Regions from separate parts of the Sodalis sp. RH21 genome, predicted to be linked through region 3. Evidence: predicted binding sites of a transcription regulator. Region 3 holds the regulator's gene; each other region holds the start of a gene.

Region 1 (9,805 bases), 2.8 Mb from region 3:
CGATATATTTCATCCCGCTGTGCAGCATCGTCACCCAGGCGATGCCCTTCATGCCGCCAAAGGCGAAATAAAAGGTGCTGACAATCGCGGTGATAATCGCGGCCACGGGCAGATTGACTTTTAACACCGTGGAAATTGCCGCCGCGCCGCTGACATAGTTGCCGACATTCACCAGGAACAGCGAATAAATCATGATGATGGAAATAATATTTTTGGTGGTGGTGCCGTACTTTTCCGCGATGGCGGCGGAGATGGTGATTTTACCGGTATTATAAATGCGTTTAACCAGCAGCAGACCAAAAATGGGGAAGCCGATGGCCGCGCCCAATATCGACCAGGAGGCGGCAAAACCATCTTCAAACGCCGCCTGGGCGGTGCCGACGGTGGACTTGGCGCCGATGTATTCGGACATTAACAGCACGCCGACGATAAACGCGGGCATTACGTTCGAACCCCGCATAAAATCGGCATTGGTTTTACTTCTTAATCGATAGGTCAGCCAGGTGGTAAACAGGATATAGGCAATAACGATACCCACGATTATCAGGGTATCCGCGGCGGTAAATTCTTTCATTTTATTCCTCGCGAAACGGGTAATGAAATCCCTACCGCCCCGGACGCCAGGCGGTATGTTTATCTTGCAAAATCAGCTACATTTACGCTATTTCATTGCAGGGCGAAGCGGTTTATCACCTCGATGATTTTGGCGGTATCCTCCGGCGTAAACGCCACCGGATAACGGCTGTCGCCCACCTCGAAGCCCAGCAGGGCGACCGCTTTTTTCACCACCGCCGGTGAAAAGGCGATGCTGTATAAATCGGTACGGATCTGGTTGATCTGGTTTTGTATTTCTTCCGCCCGCGCCTGATTGTGATCAATCACATTGCGGTAAACGGCGTTGACTTTATCCGGGATAATATTGGCGATACCGGAAATACAACCGGCGCTGCCGGCGACAAAGCCCTTGAGGATTAACGAGTCGGGCCCGGTCAGTACGTCAAAATCATTAAATTGCCTGCTGACCTGGTGAAAACAGTCCAGGCTTTCCCAGGAGCCGGCGCTGTCCTTGATGCCTTTGATATTGGGATGATCCGCCAACGCCGCGGCAATCTCGGGGGTAATGGTATTGCCGGTGCGCGCCGGAATATTATAAAGATATACCGGCACCGTCAGCGCATCGGCCACCTGGCGGTAATGGTTTATCAGCTCCGCCGGGCGCAGCGCCGCGAACCAGGGCGTGATTACGGACACCGCGGCGATCCCCAGATCCTGCACCTGCTTGCCCAGGCGGATGGTGGCGGCGGTGGATATTTCGCCGATATGGGTCATCACCCCCGCGGCGCCGGCGGCCGCTTCCAGGCAGGTGGCGGTCACGGTGATTTTTTCCCGTTCGCTCAACGCGAAAAACTCGCCGTTGGTGCCGTTGCAAAAGATATTATTACCGGCGGCGGCCTGGCGTTTAACCTGCTGGCGCAGGGCTGCAACGGCCAGTTTTCCCTGTGGGTCAAAGGGAGTAATTATGGCGGTATATACTCCGGTTATTTTTGTCATCATCATCTCTTCGTGTAATAGGTTCGAATGTCAATAGCGTCGGTTTGTTTAGCGAATCGCGTGATAAATGCTGAAAATCTGTTCCCGGGTCACCGCCGCGGGCACATTTTTAATCAACCGCTGGACGTCAATCGCCGATTGGGCGAGATAAGGTATATCATCCGGCGAAATAGCCAGCTGCGACAATTTCAGCGGCAAATCCAGGCGTTGGACCAACGCGGCCAGGTAATCCACCAGCGCGCGGGATTTTTGATCGTCATCAAGCGTGGCGTCGCCGTCGGCCAGCAGATCGTAGACCCGGGCGAATTTTTGCACCGCGGACGGGCGAACAAAGGCCATGCACGGCGCCAGTAAAATCGCGTTGGCGATGCCGTGGGCGATATGGTATTTCCCCCCCAGCGGATACGACATGGCGTGGACCAGGTGCGTACCGGCATGGGCGATGGCCGACCCGCCGTAGTAAGACGCCCACAGCATATTCAGGCGCGCTTCCAGGTTATCCGGCTGGCTGGCCGCGGTTTCGATATTGGCGAATAATTTTTTCATGCCGGTCAGGGCGACATTATCGCTGACCGGATTGGCGCAGGTGGCGGTGAAGCATTCCAGCAGGTGGCACAGGGCGTCAATACCGGTTGAAGCCGCGATGCGCGCCGGCATGCTGGTGGTCAGCTCCGGGATCAGCGCCACATAATCCGGAATCATCACCGGAGAAATAATGCCGATTTTGGTCTCTTGTTCCGTAATCGCCAGGATGGCATTGGGCGTCGCTTCCGACCCGGTGCCGGCGGTGGTGGGAATTAGCAGGCTTAACGTTTTATAACGTGGTTTTACGCCCGCCAGCAGGCTGTCCAGGGTAATCTCAGCGTCGCCGGCGCATAATAAAGAGAGTAATTTCGCGACATCCAGCACGCTGCCGCCGCCGATGCCAATCACCATATCCGCCCGCGTTTCCCCCAGCCCGGCGACGATGCGCGCCACATCCTGCCGGCTTGGCTCGGGCGGCACGCTATCGATTAACGTCACCCCGGCGGCGTTGGCATGCACCTGGGCCAGTAAGCGGGCCGCCGCGGGCAAACCGACGATATTGTTGTCGGTGACCACCAGCACCCGGCGTTTCCCCGCCAGCAGATAACCGATATCGTTTAACGCCCCGTAACCGCTGATGATAGTGCTGTCGATATTCATCTCGCTTGCCTTACCTCTCTATATGCATGTGGCGGTCGGCAGGGTGTTATTCTGACCGTTGCCAAGGCCAATTGCGTAAATTCAATCACAATGCGTTACTTTAAAACCGCTCATGGGCTATTTTATAAGATAATTACGCTTAAGATAATTTGAAGTTGCTCACAGATAATCAAGTATGATTAAATATAATCGTAATCTCGATTGATAGCCATGCGATACCGACACAAGGAAAAAGTATGCCGCCCAGGCTACAGCAAGCAGAAATTCTGGTGATTGCCGATGATTTTACCGGTGCGAATGACGCCGGCGTCGGCCTGACCCGCCGCGGGGCGCGGGTCAACGTGCTGTTCTTGAATAGCCGCTTACCCGCCGGCGGCCGGGCCGATGCCTGGGTCATCAGCACCGATAGCCGCGCATTGCCCGCGGCGCAGGCGGCGGAACGGGTGGGGGATGCGGTGCGGCAATGGCGCGCCGCTGCCCCTGCCGGCTGGATATATAAGAAGATAGATTCCACCCTGCGCGGCAACCTGGGGGCCGAAATAGAAGCGGCGCTGACTGCCGCGGACGCGCCGCTGGCCATTATCGCCGCGGCGACCCCCGCCATGGGCCGGGTGACCCGCCGCGGCCAGTGCGAAATCCACGGCCAATTATTGACTGATACCGAGTTCGCCAGCGATCCGAAAACCCCCGTAGCCACTTCATCCATCGCCGAACGCATCAAGCAGCAAAGCTCCCTGCCGCTGGCTCAACTGGATCTGGCGGCGGTGCGCGGCGGCGGACTGGCGCTGCGGCTGGCCGCCCTGGCGGAGCAGGGATGCCGGCTGGCGGTGCTCGACGCCGTCGCCGACGAGGATTTGCGCCGGATCGCCGCGGTATTGCCGCAATTACCTTTTAAGCCGCTGCTGGTGGGGTCGGCAGGCCTGATCGAGCAGTTGGCGCGGGACTTTTGTTTTACCCCGCCGCCGCCGTTGCTGGCGGTTATTGGTTCGATGAGCGAGGTCGCCCGGCGGCAAATCGATCATGCCCTTGGCCACACCTCGGCCCAACGGGTGGATATCGATGTATTGCGCGTATTCGGCCGGGACCAGACGTTATTTATCGACCAATGCGCCGCCGCCGTCAGCGCCGTACTGGCCCAGGGCCGGCATTGCGTGATCAGCACCTGCCAGGATGGCGGCCAGCGCCGGCGGATAGAGGACTTTTGCCGGCAAAACGACGTCAGCCGCCAGCAGTTGGGGGAGGGGATTTGCCTGATGCTCGGCCGGTTAACGCGGCGGATTATCGACCGGCAAACCAGTGATGGGAAAACCATCGGCGGGCTTTATTTGAGCGGCGGCGATGTCGCCATCGCCGTGGCGAGCGAACTTGGGGCCACCGGTTTTGCGATCGGGGGGCAAATCGCCTCCTGTGCGCCCTACGGCCGTTTATTGGGCGGCGTGGCGGAGAAGATACCGGTTATGACCAAAGCGGGAGGTTTCGGCAGCGAAACCACGCTATCAGACATTATACGTTTTATTGAGGAGATGCCGCGTGACTAAAATTATTGCAGTAACTATGGGAGACCCGGCGGGTATCGGGCCGGAAATTATTATCAAGGCATTGGCCGAAGGCGAATTTTCCGGTGCGCCGGTGGTGGTGGTGGGGTGCGCGTTTACCCTGCGGCGCATTCTGGCGTTGGGCATCACGCCTCCCGCCGAGCTCAGGATTATCAGCCGTCCCGATGAAGCGTATTTCGCCCCCGGCGTAATGAATGTTATCGATGAGCCGCTGCGAGACCCGGAGGGTCTCAAACCCGGCGTCGTGCAGGCGCAGGCGGGGGATCTGGCCTATCGCTGCGTGAAGCGCGCCGCGGAGCTGGCGCTGGCGGGGGAGGTGCAGGCGATAGCCACGGCGCCGCTCAATAAGGAGGCGCTGCATGCCGCCGGCCATATTTATCCGGGGCATACCGAACTGCTGGCCAAGCTGACCCATAGCCGCGATTATGCCATGGTGCTGTATACCGATCGGCTAAAGGTGATTCATGTCTCCACCCATATCGCCTTGCGCAAATTCCTGGACACCCTGAGCCGCGAACGTATAGAAACGGTGATCCGGATGGCGGATACCTTTCTCAAACGCGTCGGTTTCAGCCATCCGCGCATCGCGGTGGCCGGGGTTAATCCGCACGCCGGCGAACACGGCCTGTTTGGCGATGAGGAGATTAATATCGTCAATCCGGCGGTGGCCGCTATGCGCGCCCAGGGACTGAATGTGGCCGGCGCCTGTCCGCCCGATACCGTGTTCTTGCAAACCTATGAAGGGCAATACGACATGGTGGTGGCGATGTATCACGATCAGGGGCACATCCCGCTGAAATTGCTGGGGTTTTATGACGGCGTCAATATTACCGCCGGGCTGCCTTTTATCCGCACTTCGGCCGATCACGGCACGGCGTTTGATATTGCCTGGACAGGCAAGGCCAAGTCTGACAGCATGGCGATATCAATAAAATTAGCCATGCAGTTGGCCTGATGCGCGGCCAGAGTTAATGAATATCGCGTTAACCCATATCATTAAACGGACACTATGACAGGACAAAGTCGTTTGGATCAGATTATGGATTTCCTTAAAAGCCATAATCTGGTTACCGTGGAACAGTTGGTCGCGGCGATTGCCGCCTCGCCGGCCACCATCCGCCGCGATCTGATCAAACTCGACGAGCAGGGGGTTATCAGCCGCACCCATGGCGGCGTCACGCTCAACCGGTTTATTCCTTTCCAGCCGACCACCAACGAAAAACAGCAGCGCAATCTCATGGAAAAACAGGTGATTGCCGAACTGGCGTCGAGCTACGTGCGCGCCGGGGACGCGGTGGTGCTGGATGCCGGCACCACCATGCTGGAACTGGCGCGCCACCTGACGCATTTGCCGCTGCGGGTCATCACCTCGGATCTGCATATCGCGCTGTTTTTATCCGAATTCAAGCAAATCGAAGTCACCGTGACCGGCGGGCGTATCGATGACACCAGCCAATCGTGCATCGGCGAGCACGGCCGCCTGATGCTGCGCAAAATCTACCCGGACGTGGCGTTTATCAGCTGCAACTCCTGGAGCCTGGAAAAAGGCGTAACCACCCCCACGGAAGATAAATCCGCGCTTAAAGCGGATCTGGCCGCCCATGCGGCGCGGCGCATCCTGCTGGCCGATAGCAGCAAATACGGCGCTTATTCGCTGTTTTGCGCCATGCAGCTCGCGGAACTCACCGATATCGTTACCGATAACGGCCTGAGCGCGGAAGCGGTGGAGCAGCTGAGCCAGCTGCCCGCTAAACTGGTGCTGGCGGGCAGCGCCTCCAGAAGATAAACGCCGGGGCCGGACCGGCATTTCCCTTTATCCCCCCTGGCGGTTTAACTTATCCGCCCGCTGGGGCGCGTCTGTAGGATCAGCGGCGCGGCGTATGCTGGACAATCGGCGCCGAATAGCTAAAATAAAACTGTATGCCTATACAGGGGTTGCTATGACCATCGATCTTTTTGAAGACGCCATGCCCGCGCCGTGGCGTGAACAAATCGCCCCGGGGGCGGTGGTGATGCACGGATTTGTGCGCAATCACGGGCCGGAACTGCTGGCGGCGGTGAACGGCGTGATCGCCCGGGTGCCGTGGCGGCACATGACCACGCCGGGAGGTTACACCATGTCGGTGGCGATGAGCTGGTGCGGCAACGGCTGGACCAGCGACCGCCGCGGCTATCGCTATTCGGAACGGGACGCGCAAAGCGGCAAACGCTGGCCGCCCATCCCCGATATTTTAATGGCGCTGGCGGACGAAGCGGCGCAGCAGGCGGGCTTCGCGCCGTTTGTGCCCGACTCCTGCCTGATGAACCGCTACGATCCGGGCAGCAAGCTGTCGCTGCATCAGGATAAAGATGAGCATGATTTCGGCGCGCCGATTGTGTCGGTGTCGCTCGGCCTGCCGGCGGTGTTCCAGTTCGGGGGATTGCAGCGCGGCGATAAAACGCAGCGCATCCCGCTGGCGCACGGCGATGTGGTGGTGTGGGGCGGCCCGTCGCGGCTGTGCTTCCATGGCATCCTGCCGGTCAAAGAAGGCTACCATTCGCTGGTCGGGCCGCACCGCATCAACATCACCTTGCGCAAGGCGCTTTAGCCGCGGCCGTTTCGCCGCCGCGCTCGCCTGGAGGCTACGTTCGGTTAAATAGCCGGACAGCAGGCCCAGCACGCTCCATATAATCACCTGGATGTAGGCATCATGGCGGGGATTAGCCATGCCGGATAAAACTGCCGTGCAATTGATGGCGCGCGCCGGGATACAGCAGTTTGGTATAGGTCACCAGCGTATTCTGGTGCCGGGTATGGCGGCTGATCAGCAGGCACGGATCGCTTTTCTTGATGGCCAACAGCTTGCATTGCGCGGCCGTGGGCGCCACGGCTTCGATAATATGCTCGCCGGACGTGAGCGGCGCGGCCTGGTTAAGATAGATATAGGGGGTTTGTCGTACGTAATCCTGCAACAAATAATCCGGCGCCATGGCGGGATTGACCCAGCGCTCTTCCAACTGGACCGGGATGGCGTTTTCATAATGCACTATCAGGGAGTGAAACAGAGGGTTCCCGGGAGTAATCGCAAAGGTCTCCGCCAGCGCATCGTCCGCGGGCGCGGCGCTGAGCGTTACCACTTTGCTGGTATGCGCATGGCCCCGGCCGGCGATCTCGTCCGAGATATTATGCACTTCCATAATCGTGGTATGGACCTTCAGTTCGGCAACATAGGTCCCCACCCCCTGCATCCGCAGCAGATAGCCTTCGCTGGCAAGCTCGCGCAGCGCGCGGTTAATCGTCATGCGGCTTACGCCCAGTTCATCCACCAGCTGGTTTTCGGAGGGAATGCGCTGGTTGGGTTTCCAGGCGCCGTTGGCGATCTGGCTGATAATGGCCTGTTTTACCCGCTGATACAGCGGCGCCGGTTGCACCCCCATCGATTCGGTCAGTTGCGTAATCTTTGTCGGCCCGGTCATCCCGCCACCTCATCACTTTCAACGTTAAGTTTAGTGTACTGGTAACAATTGTAGATGTATATACAAGCACCAGGCGGAGCTATCCTGTCTACACGACCAATCAGGTCTGCACAAACCCGGTGCGGTTGCTGCCCCGGCAAGGGGAAACGCGCGCTGCGCTTGTCCGCGGCCGGCGGCTATCGCCGGCGGCGCCTGGTGAAAATCGCTGCCTGATGTGGCATAGTCATTGCATTACTTGTATATACAAGCAAATACCGCGCCAGGCGCCATGGCCGCGTCCGCGGCGTGTTCTAAACAGGGTACCGAGATGATCGTGAATCTGGAAGATTACCGCCGGCGGGCCAGGCGCGTTTTGCCGGCTTTTGCCTTTAATTACGTCGACGGCGGGGCGGACGATGAGCTGACCCTGGCGGATAACCGCGCGGCGTTCGCCCGCTGGCAATTCGTCGCGCCGGTGCTCAAGGATGCCAGCGTCCGCAGCCTTGCCGTACGGCTGGGCGATACCGCGCTGGCCGCGCCGTTGCTGATTGCGCCTACCGGCTATAACGGCATGTTGCGCCACGGGGCGGATCGGATGCTGGCCCAGGCGGCCGCGCGCGCCGGTATCGCCTGGATACAAAGCACCGTGTCCACCGCGTCGCTGGAGGACATGGCCGGCGGGGCGCATTGGTTTCAATTGTACGTCCTTAAAGACCGCCGGGTGACCGTCGATTTGCTGCGCCGCGCCAGGGCGGCGGGCTGCACCAACCTGGTGGTATCGGTGGACGCCGTTCATTTCGGCAACCGCGAGCGCGATAAGCGCCATTACCGCAAACCGATGAAACTGTCCCTGGCCAGTTATCTGAACGTGGCGCGCCATCCCGGCTGGGTATTGCGCACGCTGGCACCCGGCGGCATGCCGGGCTTCGGCAACCTGCGCCCCTATCTTCCGCCGCCATACCAGCGCGGGGTGGGCGGGGCGACCTATTTTGCCCAGCAGATGGATGATGCGCTGAATTGGCAAACCCTGGCGTGGATCAGGTCGTTATGGCAGGGCCAATTATATGTGAAAGGGATTATGACCGTCGAGGACGCCCAGGCGGCCATGGCGCTGGGGGCTGACGGTTTGATGTTGTCCAATCACGGCGGGCGCCAGCTGGACGGCAGCGCCAGCCCGCTGGCGGTGCTGCCCGCCGTCAGGCAGGCGTGCGGCCCGCAGGCCAGGATTCTGATCGATGGGGGCATCCGGCGCGGCACCGATATCATCAAGGCGCTGGCGCTGGGGGCCAATGCGGTGTTGGTCGGCCGGCCGATGCTTTATGCGGTGGCGGTGGACGGCGAAGCCGGGGTGGCCCGGGCGATAAGCTTGCTGACGCAGGAAATCGATCGCACCCTGGCGCAGCTCGGTTGCCGCAGCCTGGACGAACTGGGGCCGCATTTACTTCGCCGGCGCGAAACCTGATGGCCGGCGGCCCGAGGCAAAAGTCCCACGGCTGAGCGGATGAGCCGGCTAAATAAATACGGGCCGGCGGCGTTGCTTAGTGTAGGCAAACGGATGCCGCATGGCCGTAAAGAGCCATGGCGTCAGACGGAGGCCAGATAACCGCCGTCGACGTAGAGCACCTGGCCGGTGATGTAGCGTGCGGCATCGGAGCTGAGAAATACCGCCGCGCCGATCAAATCATCCAGTTCGCCGAAACGGCCCAGCGGTATCTTGCCCAGCATCGCGTCGCACCACTGCGGGTCCTGGTAAAACACCTGGGTCAGGTCGGTGCTGAAATAGCCCGGTCCGATGCCGTTGACGCGAATGCCGCGCCCGGCCCATTCGGTGCTCAGGGTATGGGTCAGTCCCACCAGTCCCGATTTGGAGGCGCCGTAGGCCGCGGCGCCGGGCACGCCGACCCGGCTGGTCAGGGAACAAATATTGATCATCGAGCCGCCATGGCGGCCGACCATCAGCCGCGCCGCCGCCTGCGCGCAGAAAAACGCCCCCTTCAGGTTGGTATCCACGATGCGCCGCCATAACGCCTCGTCCACGTCAAGGGAAGGGCAGACCTGTTCGGTCCCGGCGTTATTGA
Region 2 (9,805 bases), 390 kb from region 3:
AAACACCGATTTAAACTGGGTAATCAGAATGTCATTCAGGCTGGCCGCGCAGCCCCATAAGGGAAACAGGCACGACAGCAGGATGAATTGGAACAACGGGGTCTTATTTAAATAGCCGTCAGGCATTTGTACCGTATTGTGGCGCATGATGTTATTCCTGATGTAAGGTGGCGAGGAAATCATGGAATTGGGCGGCATCGGGATAAGAACGCTGGGTGCCTTTACCCTTGACGCTGTAGGCGGCGTACGCGGAGGCATACTCCATCGCCTGTTTTACGTCGCCGCCGTTAACGTAGTAGTGGGCAAAGCAGCCGATATACGCATCGCCGGCGCCGCTGGTATCCACCGCGTCGACCTTTACCGGCTCAACCCGGTGGATGTCGGCGCCGCTTAACCACACCGAGCCGCGCTGGCCCATGGTAATAATCAGATTCTTCAAACCTTTCGCCAGTAAAGACCGGCCGGCGGCGAGGATATTCTCCTCGCTGTCCACGGGCATCCCGGTCAGGATTTCCAGTTCCGTTTCATTAGGCATAAAAAAATCACACTGGCAGGCATAACCGATATCCAGCTCCCGGCTGGCCGGCGCGGGATTGAGAATGACGGGAACCTGGTGCTTTCTGGCAAAATCAATGGCGTGGTAAACGGTGGCCAGGGGAATTTCCAATTGCAGGATAATTAATTTACAGCTTTTAAGCCGATCCGCCGCGTTGTCGATATCCGCAGCGCCCAGGTGATTGTTCGCGCCCTTGATGATCAAGATGCGATTTTGTGAATCCCGATCAACAAAAATCGGCGCAACGCCGCTGGATACGCCCGCCACCGTTTCGACATAGCGGGTATCAACGCCAAAATGCCGCAGATTATTGACGGTATTTTCAGCGAACATATCCTCGCCCACTTTACCAATCATCATCACGCCGGCGCCAAGCTTGGCGGCCGCGACCGCCTGGTTGGCCCCTTTGCCGCCGCAGCCGATTTCAAAATCCGGCGCTTCGAGCGTCTCCCCGGTTTTAGGCATCTTTGTGATATAGGTGATGAGATCCACCATGTTGGAACCGATAACTGCAATATCCATAATTATTAGCCCTCATAAATTTCACTCTATTCAATGTTATTCCTGTAACACTAACAACTGTTAAATGTTATTAACGTGACATTAATCACACCAATTAATGAATGAAAAATTGATAAATGGCTATTGAAAGCGGTTCTATGATGTTATTATTCTAACATTGCAACAATATCAATCCTCATAAAGGACCTTAAAATGACTCAACCTGAAATCGATTTTGCCCGTTATATTGACCATACCTTGCTGGCCATGGACGCCACCGAAGCGCAAATCGCCACCCTGTGCGACGAAGCAAAACGGTTTGGTTTCTATTCTGTATGCGTGAATTCCGGTTACGTTCCGTTCGCCGCACAAGCGCTACGGGGTTCTGCGGTTAAAGTGTGCTCGGTAATCGGGTTCCCGCTGGGCTCGGCCCTGACGTCGGTCAAGGCGTTTGAAGCGCAGGCGGCTATCCAGGCGGGGGCGCAGGAAATTGACATGGTGATTAATGTAGGCTGGCTGAAAAGCGGAAAAATCGACGCGGTAACCGCCGATATCCGGGCGGTCCATGAGGTTTGCGCGGCTATTCCATTGAAGGTAATATTGGAAACCTGCTTGTTGAGTTCGCAACAAATCGTTGAAGTTTGCCAGATTTGCCGGGAACTCAAGGTGGCTTTTGTTAAAACGTCCACGGGTTTTAGCACCGGCGGCGCACGTGAAGATCACGTCAAATTAATGCGTCAGACGGTGGGTGAAGACGTGGGGGTTAAAGCTTCCGGCGCCGTGCGCGATCGCCAAACCGCCAAAACCATGATTCAGGCCGGCGCTACCCGCATCGGCACCAGCTCCGGCGTATCTATCGTGTCGGGGGCGGCGGCGACCGGCAACTATTAATTTAGGGATTCGGAAATACCGGATCTCATGACGCAGGATGTACTATGGAAACGCGGCGCGAGGAAAGGATTAATAAGCTGATAATGGCATTGAAGCGGGAAGACAAGCTTCACCTGAAAGATGCCGCCATCCTGCTGGGTGTCTCTGAAATGACCATCCGCCGCGATCTCAGCGCCGAACCTGCCCAGGTGGTGCTGCTTGGCGGCTATATAGTCAACGATCCGAGAAGCAGCGCGGTCACTCACTATTTTGTCTCGGATCAAAAAGCCAAACACGTTGAAGAGAAAAGCATCGCCGGCCGGCTGGCGGCTCGGCTGATACAGCCGGACGACACGGTGTTTTTTGATTGCGGCACCACGACGCCGCTGATTATCGACGCCATAAGCGAAGACCTGGCCTTTACCGCCATCTGTTATTCCCTGAACACATTCCTGGCGCTGCAAGACCGGCCCAACTGCAAAGTCATTCTGTGCGGCGGCGAATTCCATGCCGCCAACTGTATTTTTACGCCCCTGACCCAATACTCCATCCTGGATAATATCTGCCCGGATAAGGCGTTTATTTCCGCGGCCGGCATCGATATCGGCTACGGCGCCACCTGCTTTAACTTCGACGAACTAACCATGAAGCACCGTGCGTTAGCCATGTCGCAGCAGGCGATCCTGGTGGCCGATAGCAGTAAATTCGATAACACCAAGCCCGCGGCCATCGGGCCGCTGACCCAGTTTAATACCCTGATAACCGATCGTTCCCCGCCCCATAAGTTTCATGACTATTGCCAGCAGCATAATATTGCGCTGATCTACGGGACCGATTGACCGGCAGGGGTTATTGCAGGCATAAAAAATGCCGGTCCGCTTGTGCGGACCGGCATTTTTAAGCTTATAAACCTATCCTGGGATGGGCTGATTACGCTTCTTTACCTGAACGGTTGGCGCGCTTACGGTCATTTTCGGTCAAATGACGCTTACGCAAACGGATAGACAGCGGCGTGACTTCCACCAGTTCATCATCATCGATAAACTCAAGCGCCTGCTCCAGCGACATTTTAATCGCCGTCACCAGGGTGGTAGCTTCGTCGGTACCCGACGCGCGCATGTTGGTCAGTTTTTTACCGGTCAGACAGTTAACCGTCAAATCGTTGGAACGGGTGTGGATGCCGATGATCTGGCCTTCGTACACTTCGGCGCCATGGCCCAGGAACAGGCGGCCGCGGTCTTGCAGGCTATACAGGGCGTAAGCCACCGCTTTACCCTGGCCGTTGGAGATCATCACGCCGTTTTGACGCTGGCCGATTTCACCCGGACGCACGTCGTCATAATGGCTGAATGACGAATACAGCAGGCCGGTGCCGGAGGTCATGGTCAGGAATTCGGTACGGAAACCAATCAAACCACGGCTGGGGATGATGTAATCAAGACGGATGCGCCCTTTGCCGTCCGGCAGCATATCGCGCATTTCACCCTTACGGATACCCATGGCCTCCATAACCGGGCCCTGGTTCTGCTCTTCGATATCCAGCGTAACCTGTTCGAACGGTTCCTGTTTTTTACCGTCAACGGTACGATAAATAACTTTCGGCCGTGAAACGCCGATTTCAAACCCTTCGCGGCGCATGTTTTCGATCAGCACCGACAGATGCAACTCGCCGCGGCCCGATACCAGGAAGGTATCCGGATCGACGGTTTCTTCCACGCGCAGGGCCACGTTGTGCACCAGTTCTTTATTCAGGCGCTCAAGGATCTGGCGGGAAGTGACGTACTTGCCTTCTTTGCCGCAGAACGGTGAATTGTTAACGCCGAAAGACATGGACACGGTAGGTTCGTCCACGGTCAGCGGCGGCAACGCTTCAACCTGGGCCGGGTCGCAAATGGTATCGGAGATGTTCAGTTCACCCAGACCTGTAACGGCGATGATATCGCCGGCTTCAGCCAGTTTGGACTCGATACGCAGCAGGCCCATGTGGCCCAATACCTGGCCCACTTTACCATTGCGGCGTTTGCCTTCATGGTCGATGATGGTCACGGACTGGTTCGGTTTAACCGAACCGCGCTTGATGCGGCCGATGCCGATGACGCCGACATAGCTGTTGTAATCAAGCTGAGAAATCTGCATCTGGAATGCGCCGTCGCTATCCACATTGGGCGCTTCGACGTTCTTGACGATAGATTCAAACAGCGGGGTCATGTCGCTGGCCATGTTTTCGTGTTCATAGCCCGCAACACCGTTTAACGCGGAGGCATATATGATCGGAAAATCCAGTTGCTCATCGGTTGCGCCGAGGTTTACAAATAAATCAAACACCTGGTCGACGACCCAATCAGGACGTGCGCCCGGACGGTCGACTTTATTGATTACCACTATGGGTTTCAGGCCATAAGCAAAGGCTTTCTGGGTCACGAACCGGGTTTGCGGCATAGGTCCGTCCATGGCGTCGACCAGCAGCAATACTGAGTCAACCATGGACATTACGCGCTCAACTTCGCCGCCGAAATCGGCGTGTCCGGGGGTATCAACGATGTTGATACGGTAGTCGTGCCAGTTAATAGCGGTATTTTTAGCGAGGATGGTAATCCCACGCTCTTTCTCCAAATCGTTGGAGTCCATAACGCGCTCGGTGGCGTCGTTGCGGTCACCCAATGTTCCGGATTGTTGCAACAGCTTATCGACCAGGGTAGTTTTACCATGGTCGACGTGCGCGATGATGGCGATGTTACGCAAATTTTCGATCACAACTTTGCCTCAGGCATTAGAAATAGCGCGTTATTGTACACGTAATAAGCGAGGGACTAAACAAGATCGCGATGATCTCTGCATTTGCGTCATTTTTAACGCTTCGTCATCCCTTTCTCAGTGCATTATTTCTCCTCGCCCCACTTGTTGCACCAAAATAGTGCCCACCTACTGCCCAAATGCACTATGATGGCACTTTCCCACCAATGTGGTGCATCCGGACTTCTGGTTAAAGGCCGGTTATGCGGCCCTTTGCATCATTTTAGCAATGTTGGCACACTTTTAGCTTTAGTTTAGCCTAGCGTAGCTAAGTTAAATAAAATTCGATCCATACGATTTCGTTCCACGACGACACAATGGCACATCCGGGAGAATACAAGTTATGTCCGCTGAACACGTTTTGACGATGCTTAACGAGCACGAAGTAAAATTCGTCGACCTGCGTTTCACTGATACGAAAGGTAAAGAACAGCACGTCACTATACCAGCCCATCAGGTAGATGCCGACTTCTTTGAAGATGGAAAAATGTTTGACGGCTCCTCCATTGGCGGCTGGAAAGGCATTAATGAATCCGATATGGTGCTGATGCCTGATGCCAGCACCGCAATGCTTGATCCTTTCTTCGAAGAATCAACGCTGATTATCCGTTGCGACATTCTTGAGCCTGCCACCATGCAGGGCTACGATCGCGATCCGCGTTCCATCGCCAAACGCGCCGAAGAGTTCCTGAAATCTTCCGGTATCGCGGATACCGTGCTGTTTGGGCCAGAACCCGAATTCTTCCTGTTCGATGACATTCGTTTTGGTTCTTCCATTTCCGGTTCCCACGTCGCCATTGACGACATCGAAGCCGCATGGAACACCGATAAAGCCTACGAAGGCGGCAATAAAGGCCACCGTCCCGGCGTGAAAGGCGGTTATTTCCCGGTTCCCCCGGTGGATTCATCGCAGGATCTGCGTTCCGCCATGTGTCTGACCATGGAAGAAATGGGCCTGGTCGTTGAAGCCCATCACCATGAAGTCGCCACCGCCGGCCAGAACGAAATCGCGACCCGCTTTAACAGCCTGACCAAAAAAGCCGACGAAATCCAAATCTACAAATATGTGGTGCATAACGTCGCCCACGCATTTGGTAAAACCGCGACCTTTATGCCGAAACCGATGTTCGGCGATAACGGCTCGGGCATGCACTGCCATATGTCGTTGAACAAAGACGGCAATAACCTGTTCTCCGGCGACAAGTACGGCGGCCTGTCGGAAACGGCGCTGTTCTATATCGGCGGCGTAATCAAACATGCCAAGGCTATCAATGCCCTGACCAACCCGACCACCAATTCCTACAAACGTCTGGTCCCGGGGTATGAAGCGCCGGTTATGCTGGCCTATTCCGCCCGCAACCGTTCCGCCTCCATCCGTATCCCGGTAGTCGCCAGCCCGAAAGCCCGCCGTATCGAAGTGCGCTTCCCGGACCCGGCCGCCAACCCGTACCTGGCGTTTGCCGCCCTGCTGATGGCCGGCCTGGACGGCGTTATCAACAAAATCCATCCTGGCGATGCCATGGACAAAAACCTGTACGACTTGCCTCCAGAGGAAGCCAAGGAAATCCCACAGGTGGCCGGTTCGCTTGAAGAAGCCCTTAAGGCGCTGGAAGCCGATCACGAATTCCTGACCCGCGGCGGCGTATTTACCGAGGATTCCATCGACGCGTATATCACCCTGCGCACCGAAGAAGTCGATCGTATTCGCATGACACCGCATCCGGTAGAGTTCGAGCTGTATTACAGCGTATAACTTGAAAGTGTTTTTTGTTGCCGTGGAAACTTTCAGCCCATCTTCGGATGGGCTTTTTTCTCCACCAAGCCTTGCGCATAGCCAAGCGCATTATTATCTAATGGAATAAATGCACTCAAATAGTGCGGGAGACTGCTTTATGGCTACAGGCTCATTGCCCGATGCTGGGCAGATCCTAAATTCGTTGATAAACAGCATATTGGTGCTGGACAACGATCTTGCCGTTCATTACGCCAATCCGGCGGCGCAGCAACTGCTGGCTCAAAGCTCGCGCAAATTATTTGGTACGCCGCTGCCGGAACTGCTGGGTTATTTCTCGCTTAACATCGAGTTAATGCGCGAGAGCCTTAACGAAGGCCACGGCTTTACCGATAATGAGGTCACGCTGGTAGTGGACGGCCGTGCCCATATTCTTTCTCTCACCGTGCAACGCCTGCCCGACAATTACGTCCTGATGGAGCTGGCGCCCATGGATAACCAGCGGCGTCTCAGCCAGGAACAAATTCAGCACGCCCAGCAGGTCGCGGCGCGGGATCTGGTGCGCGGGCTGGCCCATGAAATCAAAAACCCGCTCGGTGGATTACGCGGCGCGGCGCAGTTACTGGCCAAAGCGCTGCCCGATCCCTCATTGCTGGAATATACCAAAGTCATTATCGAACAGGCCGATCGCCTGCGCAATTTGGTCGACCGCCTGCTGGGACCGCAACAACCCGGCATGCACGTCACGCAAAGCATCCATCAGGTTGCCGAACGGGTTTTCCAATTGGTCTCGCTGGAAAAACCGGAAAACGTCACCCTGCTGCGCGATTACGATCCCAGCCTGCCTGAACTGGCGCACGATCCCGACCAAATGGAACAGGTATTACTGAATATTACCCGTAACTCGCTGCAAGCATTGGGTGCGGACGGCGGCACGATCACTATACGCACCCGTACCGCGTTCCAACTAACGTTGCATGGTGTACGTTATCGTTTGGTAGCGCGAATTGATATTGAAGATGACGGCCCGGGTGTTCCCGCGCAATTGCAGGATACGCTGTTTTACCCCATGGTCAGCGGCCGTGAGGGGGGGACCGGTTTAGGGTTATCCATTGCCCGCAGTCTTATCGACCAAAATTCGGGTAAAATTGAATTCAACAGTTGGCCGGGTCATACCGAATTTTCGGTTTTCCTGCCCATTCGCCAGTGAGGTCACTATGCAACGAGGGATAGTCTGGATCGTCGACGACGATAGCTCCATCCGCTGGGTGCTCGAACGCGCCCTCACTGGAGCCGGGTTAACGTGCGTCGCCTTCGAAGGCGGCGGCCAGGTACTGGATGCGCTGTCTACCCAAACCCCGGACGTGTTGTTATCGGATATCCGCATGCCCGGCATGGACGGCCTGGCATTACTTAAACAGATCAAACAGCGCCACCCGATGCTGCCGGTGATCATCATGACCGCCCATTCCGATTTGGATGCCGCGGTCAGCGCCTATCAGCAAGGGGCATTCGACTATCTGCCCAAGCCGTTTGATATCGATGAAGCCGTGGCCCTGGTTGAACGCGCGGTCAGCCACTACCTGGAGCAGCAGCAGCCGGCGCGCGCGCAGCCCGCCAGCGGCCCGACGACGGATATTATCGGTGAAGCGCCCGCCATGCAGGATGTGTTTCGCATTATCGGTCGTTTGTCACGCTCCTCCATCAGCGTGCTGATTAACGGTGAATCCGGCACCGGTAAAGAACTGGTCGCTCATGCCCTTCACCGCCATAGCCCGCGCGCCAAGGCATCGTTCATCGCCTTGAATATGGCGGCGATCCCCAAGGATTTGATCGAATCGGAACTGTTCGGCCATGAGAAAGGGGCCTTTACCGGCGCCAATCAGGTACGGCAGGGGCGGTTTGAACAAGCGGACGGCGGCACCCTGTTTCTCGACGAAATAGGCGATATGCCCCTTGATGTGCAAACCCGCTTGCTGCGCGTATTGGCGGACGGCCAATTCTACCGGGTCGGCGGTTATGCGCCGGTTAAAGTGGATGTCAGGATTATTGCCGCTACCCATCAGAATCTGGAGCTGCGCGTGCAGGAAGGCAAATTCCGCGAGGATTTGTTCCATCGGCTAAACGTCATCCGGGTCCATTTGCCTCCCCTGCGCGAGCGGCGCGAAGACATCCCCCGCCTGGCGCGCTATTTTCTGCAAGTGGCGGCCAAAGAGCTGGGCGTGGACCCGAAAATCCTGCATCCCGAAACCGAGACCGCCCTGACCCGCCTGCCCTGGCAGGGTAATGTGCGCCAACTGGAAAATACCTGCCGCTGGCTGACGGTAATGGCGGCCGGCCAGGAAGTCCTGATTCAGGATTTACCGCCGGAATTATTTGAAAGTACCGCGCCGGATTCCACTATTCAGTCGCTGCCCGATAGCTGGGCCACGCTGCTGGCCCAGTGGGCGGATCGCGCCCTGCGCTCCGGTCATCAAAACCTGTTGTCCGAAGCCCAGCCTGAAATGGAAAGAACGCTGTTGACCACCGCCCTGCGCCATACCCAGGGACATAAGCAGGAAGCGGCCCGGCTGCTGGGCTGGGGCAGGAATACCCTGACCCGCAAGCTCAAAGAGCTGGGCATGGAATAAGGCGCAAAACCCACGCGCGGCTGGGGATGGTTGTATAATAAAAATGCAAGATAACGCGCAAAAATGGCGTTATTTTGCCCTTTACTTCCTGGGTCCAGACAGTATGATCTTGTCCGTGAACGGGAGGATAACCATGTTGGATTCATTGATTAATTTGGTGACGCAAGGCGCTGACGTTACCGCAGCCGTGGGCCACGCACCGCAAACCGCCCTGGCTGCCATTCTCTGCGCCGCGCTGCTTAATTTTTTCAGCTAATCGTCATCTTGCCACAGGCGTTTAAATAACCCGCGAGAACTGGCGCTGGCGCTCTTTATTACGCAGATAGGCGTCAAAGCACATGCAGATGTTGCGAATCAGCAGGCGGCCTTTTGCCGTGACCGTAATGGCGCGTTCGCTTATCGCCACCAGCCCGTCCCGCTCCAGCGGTCGCAGCAGGGCGATATCCTCGGCAAAATAGTCGGTAAACCGGATCGCGTAGCGGCTCTCCAGCGCGGCAAAGTCGATATGAAACTGGCAAATCAGCGCTTTGATCGCATCCCGGCGCAGGCAATCATCGGCGGACAGCGCCACGCCGCGCCATAGTCCATTGCCCTGGCGGGCAACGCTGGCCTCATAGGGTTTCATCTCTTTTCGGTTCTGGATATAGCTATCCCCGATCATACTAATCGCCGAGATGCCCATCCCCAATAAATCGCAGTCGCCCTGGGTGGTATACCCCTGGA
Region 3 (9,805 bases):
GACTATCGGGACATAATAACGTGATCATTCCATGGGAACAAATCGATCCGGAAACGCTGTATAACCTGATCGAATCCTTTGTGCTGCGCGAGGGCACCGATTACGGCGAACGGGAAAAGACCCTGGCGCAAAAAGTCGAGGATGTCAAACGCCAGCTCAAGCGCGGGGAAGCGGTGGTGGTGTGGTCGGAACTCCATGAAAATATTAATATCATGCCCCGCAGCCAATTCAACGCCCAGCCTGACGATCCGGCGCGCGAAGAATAAAGCGCGCTGGCCCGGCGTCGCTAAACATGATAACAATTATCCTGGGCTTGAGTGCCTGGCATATGTTAATCACGCAGCGTTTCAACCGAGCATAGGGTTACCATGTCGACAAAACACCCAATTATTGCCGTTACCGGCTCCAGCGGGGCGGGCACCACCACCACCAGCCTGGCGTTTCGTAAAATTTTCCAACAGCTGAAAATCAACGCCGCGGAGCTGGAAGGGGATAGCTTTCATCATTTCACCCGGCCGGAAATGGATATGGCGATCCGCAAAGCCCGCGATCTTGGCCGCCATATCAGCTATTTCGGACCGGAAGCCAATGATTTCGGTTTACTGGAGCGTACGCTCCAGCAATACGGGCTGTCCGGACAGGGCGAGTCGCGCAAGTATCTGCATACCTACGATGAAGCCGTGCCGTACAATCAGGTTCCCGGCACGTTTACCCCCTGGCAGCCGCTGCCGGAGCCGACCGACGTGCTGTTTTACGAAGGGCTGCACGGCGGCGTGGTCACCGATCGCCATGATGTGGCGCAGCATGTGGATCTGCTGGTGGGGGTGGTGCCCATCGTTAATCTTGAATGGATTCAGAAACTGGTGCGCGATACCGGCGAGCGTGGGCATTCCCGCGAGGCGGTGATGGATTCGGTGGTGCGGTCGATGGAAGATTACATTAATTACATCACGCCGCAATTTTCCCGTACCCATATCAATTTCCAGCGGGTTCCCACCGTTGATACGTCAAATCCTTTCGCCGCCAAGGCGATTCCTTCGCTTGATGAAAGCTTTGTCGTTATTCATTTCCGCAGTTTGAATCATATTGATTTTCCTTACCTGCTGGCCATGTTGCAGGGTTCGTTTATTTCCAATATCAATACCCTGGTGGTTCCCGGCGGCAAAATGGGCCTGGCCATGGAGCTGATCGTGGGGCCGCTGGTGCAGCAATTGCTGGAAGGGAAAGAAATCAAGTAAGCGCGGGAGCTATTGATACGCCGCGACTAAGCGCGGCGCGCGTGGGTCGGTTATGCGGCGGGAGCGTGGCGTTCGGCGCGCACTTCAAAGCTGTGGGTCACATTGACCGACGCGCCGAGCATCAGGGAAACGGAACAATATTTTTCCGCCGACAGCGCGACCGCCCGTTCAACCGCCTTATCGGTCAGGCCGGCGCCGGTCACGATAAAATGCAGATTGATATGGGTAAACAGCCTGGGCGCCTCTTCACGGCGCTCGGAGGTGAGTTTCACCTCGCAGTCCCGCACGTCCTGCCGCCCCTTTTGTAAAATCGAGACAACATCGATGGCGCTACAGCCGCCGACCGACATCAATACCATTTCCATGGGGCTGGGCGCCTTCTCCCCGGCATTGCCATCCATTAAAATCTGATGGCCGGAGGATGATTCGCCTATAAAAGATAACCCTTCTACCCATTTTACTCGTGCCTGCATTATGATGACTCCAGATAAAAAGCTTTCCAGCAGACTACATTTTTGCTGGAAAAGTGGCAATGTTACCGAACATACTTCATGCTGATGCAAGACAACAGAAGACACTGCTTCAAACCTATGCTAAAAACAAGGCTGGATCGGCCTCATTGATATTGAAAGGGCAAGAGCTCGATCGGAACATCATAAAATACCAGACCCTAATAAGTTCCCTTACGTCGCTCCGTTAACGCGGAGTAAGAGAAAAATACCGCGCCGTAACAGGGAATACGATGTCCTGACTCAGGGACAGCGATGACAAAAGAGGATAACAGCGAATGGTTCTCGGCAAACCGCAAACAGACCCTACTCTCGAATGGTTCCTGTCTCATTGCCATATTCATAAGTATCCATCGAAGAGTACGCTTATACATCAGGGCGAAAAAGCAGAAACGCTTTACTACATCGTCAAGGGCGCCGTCGCGGTGCTGATTAAAGATGAAGAAGGCAAAGAGATGATCCTCTCCTATCTCAACCAGGGGGATTTCATCGGTGAATTAGGCTTATTCGAGGAAGGCCAGGAACGCAGCGCCTGGGTACGGGCTAAAACCGCCTGTGAGGTGGCCGAGATTTCTTATAAAAAATTCCGGCAGCTCATACAGGTCAATCCCGATATCCTCATGCGTTTATCCGCGCAAATGGCCAGCCGTTTGCAGGTGACCTCGGAAAAAGTCGGTAACCTGGCGTTTCTCGACGTTACCGGGCGCATTGCCCAGACTTTGCTGAATTTGGCGAAGCAACCCGACGCCATGACGCATCCCGACGGCATGCAAATCAAGATTACCCGTCAGGAAATCGGTCAGATTGTCGGCTGCTCGCGTGAAACAGTAGGCCGTATCCTTAAAATGTTGGAAGATCAGAACCTTATCTCCGCACACGGTAAAACCATTGTCGTTTACGGTACGCGCTGATAGCGTTTTAAGACAGGCGTGGTGCTCTGTGCCACGCTTTTTCCGCCGGCCGACGGTTTGCCCATAGATCCTATGTGGCGCAGGCTGATTTATCACCCCGAAGTTAACTACGCCTTACGGCAAACAATCGTATTATGCCTGCCCGTGGCGGTAGGCCTGCTATTCGGCAGCCTGCAAAACGGCCTGCTGTTCTCTTTGGTGCCCGCCTGTTGCAATATCGCCGGCCTGGATACCCTGCATAAACGTTTTTTTAAACGCCTGGCCATCGGCGGCCTGCTGTTCGCCCTTAGCAGTACGCTTATCCAAGTGTTGCTGCATCTGGCGGTGCCGCTGCCCGTGATTATGTTCGGCCTGGCGCTGCTGTTCGGCGTGACCGGCGAGATAAGCCCGCTGCACGGGCGCTTATTGCCCGCCGCCCTTATCGCCGCCATCTTTACCCTCGGCCTGGCCGGCAATGTGCCTTTTGGCGTGCCGCCGCTGTTATATATTGCCGGTACCGCCTGGTACGGATTATTCAACGGCCTGTGGTTCTGGCTGTGGAAAGAGCAGCCGATGCGGGAAACCCTCAGCCTGCTGTACCGGGAACTGGCGGATTATATCGAGGCGAAATATAGCCTGCTGACGCAGCATACCGACCCGGAGACCGCTTTGCCGCCGCTGTTTGCCCGCCAGCAAACGGTGATTGACCTGATAGCGCAGGTTTATCAGCAATTGCATATGCTCTCCGCCACTCATCAACAGCAATATAAACGCCTGCTGCGCGCCTTCCAGGTCGCGCTGGATTTACAGGAACATATCGCCGTCAGCCTGCATCAGCCCGACGAAGTGCAAAAGCTGGTGGAACAAAGCCACGCGGAGGCGGTCATCCGCTATAACGCGCGGGTGATTGCGGCGCGGCTGCGGGTGCTGGCCGACGATATCCTGTACCACCGGCCGCCGGGGCGCTTTACCATGGCCAGCGCACTCTCGGCGCTGGAAAAAATCGCCGAACGCAACCCCGACAATCCAGTCGGCCATTTTTGTTATTATCACTTCAGCCGCATCGCGCGCCTGCTGCGCACCCAGCGTCCCCTATACCGCCGCGACGTGATGGCCGACAATCAGCAGCGGCTTTCGTTCTGGCACGCGCTGATAAGCTACTGTTCCCTGAAGTCCATGGCCCTGCGCAACGCCGCCCGTTTAGGGGTGATACTGGCGATCGGCAGCAGTTTCGGATTGATGTTTAACCTGCCCAAACCGTACTGGATTTTAATGACGGTGATGTTCGTCAGCCAGAACGGTTATAACGCCACCCGGGTCCGCATCCAGCACCGGGCGCTGGGGACGCTGGCGGGGTTGTTTATCGCCGCCGGCACCCTGCGGCTGGAACTGGGCGACGGTACGATCTTGCTGTGCATGCTGGTCCTGACCCTGGCGGCCTATCTGGTGCTGCGCAAAAACTATGGCCTGGCGATGACTGGCATGACCGTGACCGCCGTCTATACGCTGCAACTGCTGTCGCTTAACGGCGCGCATTTCCTGGTGCCGCGGCTGGTGGACACGCTGCTTGGCTGTATGCTGGCGTTTGGCGGCATGTTGTGGCTGTGGCCGCAGTGGCAGAGCGGGCTGTTGCGTAAAAATGCGCATCTGGCGCTGGAGCGGGATCAGGAAGCGCTGCGCCTGCTGTTGCAGCCGGTGGCGGAACCGGCGGCGCTGGCCTATGCGCGCATGCGGGTCAACCAGGGCCATAACGCGCTGTTTACCTCGCTCAGCCAGGCGATGCGGGAGCCGGCTTTCAACTCCCGCTACCTGTCCGATATGCGTTTATGGGTGACGCACAGCCAGTTTATCGTTGAACACATCAACGCCATGACCATCCTGGCGCGGGATCATTATATGCTGACGCCGGCGCTGGCCCAGAAATACCTGGCGGCCTGCGAAGTGGCCCTGCAGCGCTGCCAGCAGCGGCTTGAATACGACGGGCCGAGCGGTGAAAGCCCGGTAGCGGAAGCCGCCGCCGAGACCCAGACCCACTCGACCACCCTGATGGAGCGCCATTTACAGCGTATTTTGTTCCATTTGGGCGTGATGCATACCATTTCCTCGGTGGCCTGGCGCCAGCGGCCGCAGCACGGCCGCTGGCTGGCGCGCCGGTTAAGCGAACCCCGGGGCTAGTCCCGGGCGGGTTATCAGGCGTCGGCGCCAAGCACCTGGGCCACCGCTTTTTCAAACCGCGCCATGCCCAGCTCGATATCCTCGAACTCCACTACCAGCGATGGCGCAAACCGCACCACGTCCGGACCGGCCACCAGGATCATCAGGCCCTGGGCGGCGCTGGCATGCAGGAATTCCCGCGCGCGGCCGTGGAACTGCGGCTGCAATACCGCGCCCAATAGCAGCCCCATGCCGCGGACTTCCGCAAACAAATGATATTTGTCGTTTATCGCCTCCAGCGCACGGATAAACCGATCGTGCCGCTCGTTGATGCCCGCCAGCACCTCTGGCGTATTAATCACATCCAGGGCCGCCTCCGCCACCGCGCAGGCCAGCGGGTTGCCGCCGTAAGTGGTGCCGTGGGTGCCCACCGCCATCACCGAGGCGATATCTTCGGTGGTCAGCATGGCGCTGATCGGGAAACCGCCGCCCAGCGCTTTGGCGGTGGTCAGGATATCCGGCGATACGCCGTAATGCATATAGGTAAACAGCTGGCCGGTACGGCCCATGCCGCACTGTACTTCATCCATCACCAGCAGCGCCTGGTATTGGTCGCACAGATCGCGCAGGCCTTGCAGGAATTCCGGCGTGGCCGGCATGATGCCGCCCTCCCCCTGAATGGGTTCTACCACGATGGCGCAGGTATGATCGTCCATAACCGCTTTTACCGCAGCCAGGTCATTGAACGGCACATGGATGATATCGGCCGGTTTTGGGCCGAACCCATCGGAATATTTAGGCTGCCCGCCCACCGAAACGGTAAACAGCGTGCGGCCATGGAAAGCGTTATGGAAAGCAATGATTTTGGTTTTGTAGGGACTGTGGCGGGTGATGGCATAATGGCGGGCCAATTTAAACGCCGCTTCGTTGGCTTCGCCGCCTGAATTGGCGAAAAACACCCGGTCGGCAAAGGTGGCGTCGATCAGCTTGCTGGCCAGGCGCAGGGACGGTTCGTTGGTAAAGACATTGCTGGTGTGCCACAGGGTTTCGCCCTGCTGTTTCAGCGCCGCCACCAGCGCCGGATGGCAATGCCCCAGCGCGGTAACCGCGATACCGCCGGAGAAATCCACATATTCTTTGCCGTCCTGATCCCACACCCGGCTGCCTTTTCCTTTGACCGGAATAAACTGCGCCGGTGCATAAACCGGCAAAATAACCCGATCGAAGGTTGCCCGCGTTACTGCGCTATCATCTTTTTTCATAAGCTGTTTACTCGGTCCGTAGCAAAAGGATAACTGAAATTATAGTCATAAAATATGAATAAAAAATCAGTTCGATGCAATCTTTTATCGCTGTTCAATGGTAAAAAAATATTCTGGCCGCCGGTCCTCGCCTGACGATGGTTTTTCAGCTTCTCACAACGCCGGCGCCGGAAAAAGACTGGCGGAGAAAGTTTTCCAGCAGCTGATGGCCCTGTTGGCTGAGAATACTTTCAGGATGAAACTGTACACCTTCGAGCGGTAAGGTCCGATGGCGGATGCCCATGATTTCATCCCGCTCCCCCGCGCGCATGCTCCAGGCGGTCGCCTCAAGGCATGGCGGCAGGCTGTCCGCGGCGACCAGGAGCGAATGATAACGGGTCACCGTCAGGGGCGCGGCCAGACCGGCGAATACGCCCCGCCCGTCGTGGGTAATGGCGGATGTTTTGCCATGCATGACCTGCCGGGCGCGCTCGATGCGGGCGCCGAAGGCCTGGGCAATGGCCTGGTGTCCCAGGCAGACGCCGAGAATCGGTACCTTGCCGGCGAAATGCCGGATAGCCGCCAGGGAGATGCCGGCATCGTCAGGTGTGCCCGGGCCGGGGGAGATCACCAGGCGATCGGGAGCCAAACGCTCAATATCGGCAAGCTCCAATTTATCATGCCGCCATACCTCTACCTGCGCGCCAAGCTCGCTAAAATACTGATAAAGGTTGTAGGTAAATGAATCGTAATTATCGATAATCAGCAGCATGGACAGCCTAATGGATTGATATTTAAATATTATGCGTCTGGTGGCGTTTCCGCCGCGTCGTGCGCCAGGGATAAGGCACCGCCCAGTATAACGGTCAGGCGGCGGGGATGGGAGATGCTTTGCCTGGACATGCCGCTTAAGGGTGTGTGATATTTCGCTATGCCCGCCTGCGCAACGCTTACCTGCCCCGCGCGACCCAGGCCATAATGGCTTACTCTAATTGAGCCAATCTCTTTGGGACAGATAAAATAAGCCTATGTACCGTTTTCGCCATTTGAAAATACTTACTCCCTATCTTTGGCCCAGGACGGAGCCGAAGTTACGTTATTACCTGATCGCCGCGCTGCTGTTCATGGTGGTGGCCAAGATCAGCACTTCCCTGGTGCCGCTGGCCTACAAAGCCATTATCGATAACCTTAATGGCGAAAACGCCAGGCTGCTGGCCATTCCCCTGGGCCTGATTGCCAGCTATGGGCTGGCCCGCGTCAGCGCATCCGTCTTTGAAGAGCTGCGCAACGTCATGTTCGTGCATGTAAGCCAAAACGCCACCAGGCTGCTGGGACTGAGGGTATTCCGGCAACTGCATAACCTGAGCTTGCGCTTTCATCTGGAGCGCCAGACCGGCGGACTATCGTTGTCGATAGAGCGTGGAACCCAGGCGGTGTCGACCGTACTTTCCCGCGTACTGTTTTCCATCCTGCCGATCCTGTTTGAAATCAGTCTGGTGACCGTTATTTTGTGGCGGCTGCTGAATATCTGGTTCGCGGTGGCCGTATTAACCACCGTCGGCGCCTATCTTCTGTTTACCATTACCGCGGTGGGGTGGCGCACGCGTTTTCGGCGCGAATTAAACCAGGCTAACGCCGATGCCAATAATAAGTCCCTCGACAGCCTGCTCAATTACGAGACCGTTAAATATTTCGGCAACGAGGAGTTCGAGGCGCGGCGCTTTGATATGTCGCGGCGGCATTACGAGTACGCGGCGATCAGAAACCAGATCAGCTTCACGCTGCTCAGTATCGGCCAGACGGTCATTATTTCCGTCGGTCTGGTGGTGATGATGGCCATGGCGGCGCGGGGGATGGCGCAAGGGCATATGACGCTGGGGGATTTCGTGCTGGTGAACGCCTATTTGTTACAGCTGTATCAACCGCTGAATTTCTTCGGTTTTATCTACTCGGAGATACGCCAGGCGCTTATTGATATGGATAACATGTTCGACCTGCTGTCGTTAAAACGGGAAATCGAAGACCGCCCCGGCGCCGCGGCCCTGCGGTTAACCCGGGGAGAGGTGGTGTTTTCCGGGGTCAGCTTTGGTTACGACGCGCGGCGCCCGATCCTGGACCAGGTCAGTTTCACCATTCCGGCCGGTAAAACCGTCGCCATCGTCGGGACGTCGGGGGCGGGCAAATCCACCCTCGCCAGGCTGCTGTTCCGCTTTTACGATGTGACCGCTGGGGCGATATGCCTGGACGGGCAGGATATCCGCGACGTGACCCAGGCAAGCCTGCACCAGGCCATCGGCATCGTCCCGCAGGATACGGTACTGTTTAACGACACGCTGCGTTACAACATTGGTTATGGCAATACCGGCGCCACCCACGAAGAGATCGAGCGGGCAGCCAAAATGGCATATATCCATGATTTTATTACCGGCCTGCCGGATGGATATGATACGCGGGTGGGTGAACGGGGGCTGAAGCTGTCCGGGGGCGAAAAGCAGCGGGTGGCCATTGCCCGCACGGTGCTCAAAGACCCGGAGATATTGATCTTCGACGAAGCGACCAGCGCCCTGGATACCCATACCGAACGGGAAATCCAGGCCCAGATGCGTGAAGTGAGCCGCAACCACACCACTTTGATTATCGCCCATCGCCTGTCGACGATCATTGATGCCGATGAAATCATCGTGCTGGAAGCGGGCGTCATTGTCGAGCGCGGACGCCACCAGGCGCTGCTGGCGGCGGACGGCCGGTATGCGGCCATGTGGCAGCAGCAGCGCCGCGAAGTGCGCGCGCCGGCTACGCCGCCGGCCTGATCGAGGCGCCGATAGCGGATAGCCGGAAGGCACGCCGGGTAACGCATCCGGCGGGCAAACGCGTAGGCTAAAAAAACGGGCAATAATCCGCTAATCCAGAGAGGAACCGCCATCATGACCGCTAAGCCTGTAAAAATTCCCGGCCCCGATCACCCCATTACCCTCGAAGCTTACCCCGGGCATATCGTCGTGTCCGTCGCGGGCCAGATCGTAGCCGATACCCGCGCGGCGCTAACCCTGCGCGAAGCTGATTATCCGCCGGTTCACTATATCCCGCGCGGAGATATCGCTTGGTCGCTGCTGGAAAAGACCGGCCACAGCACCTATTGCCCCTACAAGGGAGAATGCTCTTATTACAGCATTACCGCGGGCGGACCGCAGTCGGTGAACGCCATATGGAGCTATGAAAAACCTTATGAGTCCGTCGCCGCCATCAAGGATTATATGGCCTTCTATCCGGATCGCGTCGATAACATCGAACTCAACCCCGCCTGACAGCGGTGTTGATCCGGCGTTATGGCTGTTCCCCCGGTTCGCTGACCACCCGGGCAAAAATAGCCGCCAGCGGGGCCGAATCGCCGAATGCGCCGGCCTCGTTGGCGTTAATCCACTCTTCCCGTTCGATGGGTTCCCAGCGGGCATCAAAACCCGCATGGATGATCAGCTGTTCAAAAAAGATCCTCTGAGCCCGCCCATTGCCTTCCCGAAACGGATGCAACATATTGATGTCCGCATAATAATGACCGAGGCGGGGACAGATTTCATCCAGGGCAAGACCGCGCAAATAGTCTTCATCCTCCAAGCGCTGCATCACCGCATTGCCCTCTTTTTCCAAATAGGAGAAGTGGCAATAGCGGGTTTCATTTTGGTAGATATCCACGGTGCGCAATTGTCCAGCCCATTCATAAATATCCTGGAACAGCGTCCGGTGGATGGCGCATAACCACGGCAATCCCATATTGG

Evidence for each region. Region 3 encodes CRP, which controls carbon source genes, mostly activating them, when cyclic AMP is high. Its sites were predicted from a motif close to ATGTGANNNNNNTCACAT; they were not measured.
Region 1: ACL2XP_RS15715 (iron-containing alcohol dehydrogenase) is a predicted target of CRP. The motif match lies at 2,884-2,901, and genes of this name have one in related genera.
Region 2: deoC (deoxyribose-phosphate aldolase) is a predicted target of CRP. The motif match lies at 1,152-1,169, and genes of this name have one in related genera.

The regions. Positions count from the first base shown of each region.
Region 1 covers NZ_CP178732.1:3,427,240-3,437,044, reverse strand. Annotated here, with positions in the region: gene ACL2XP_RS15725 (sodium:solute symporter family protein) at 1-574, opposite strand, end outside; gene ACL2XP_RS15720 (dihydrodipicolinate synthase family protein) at 667-1,554, opposite strand; gene ACL2XP_RS15715 (iron-containing alcohol dehydrogenase) at 1,600-2,736, opposite strand; gene dtnK (D-threonate kinase) at 2,973-4,274, shown strand; gene ACL2XP_RS15705 (D-threonate 4-phosphate dehydrogenase) at 4,267-5,247, shown strand; gene ACL2XP_RS15700 (DeoR/GlpR family DNA-binding transcription regulator) at 5,302-6,078, shown strand; gene alkB (DNA oxidative demethylase AlkB) at 6,233-6,880, shown strand; gene hutC (histidine utilization repressor) at 6,993-7,748, opposite strand; gene ACL2XP_RS15685 (alpha-hydroxy acid oxidase) at 8,056-9,189, shown strand; gene ACL2XP_RS15680 (SDR family NAD(P)-dependent oxidoreductase) at 9,312-9,805, opposite strand, start outside.
Region 2 covers NZ_CP178732.1:5,796,034-5,805,838, reverse strand. Annotated here, with positions in the region: gene fucP (L-fucose:H+ symporter permease) at 1-147, opposite strand, end outside; gene rbsK (ribokinase) at 152-1,078, opposite strand; gene deoC (deoxyribose-phosphate aldolase) at 1,271-1,948, shown strand; gene deoR (DNA-binding transcriptional repressor DeoR) at 1,993-2,766, shown strand; gene typA (translational GTPase TypA) at 2,858-4,681, opposite strand; gene glnA (glutamate--ammonia ligase) at 5,064-6,473, shown strand; gene glnL (nitrogen regulation protein NR(II)) at 6,613-7,662, shown strand; gene glnG (nitrogen regulation protein NR(I)) at 7,670-9,082, shown strand; gene ACL2XP_RS26730 (YshB family small membrane protein) at 9,216-9,338, shown strand; gene hemN (oxygen-independent coproporphyrinogen III oxidase) at 9,360-9,805, opposite strand, start outside.
Region 3 covers NZ_CP178732.1:213,599-223,403, reverse strand. Annotated here, with positions in the region: gene ACL2XP_RS00990 (YheU family protein) at 21-266, shown strand; gene ACL2XP_RS00985 (phosphoribulokinase) at 369-1,238, shown strand; gene ACL2XP_RS00980 (OsmC family protein) at 1,289-1,711, opposite strand; gene crp (cAMP-activated global transcriptional regulator CRP) at 2,026-2,658, shown strand; gene ACL2XP_RS00970 (YccS/YhfK family putative transporter) at 2,731-4,812, shown strand; gene argD (bifunctional acetylornithine/succinyldiaminopimelate transaminase) at 4,827-6,053, opposite strand; gene ACL2XP_RS00960 (aminodeoxychorismate synthase component II) at 6,199-6,804, opposite strand; gene ACL2XP_RS00955 (ABCB family ABC transporter ATP-binding protein/permease) at 7,061-8,842, shown strand; gene ACL2XP_RS00950 (DUF427 domain-containing protein) at 8,957-9,337, shown strand; gene ACL2XP_RS00945 (putative adenosine monophosphate-protein transferase Fic) at 9,357-9,805, opposite strand, start outside.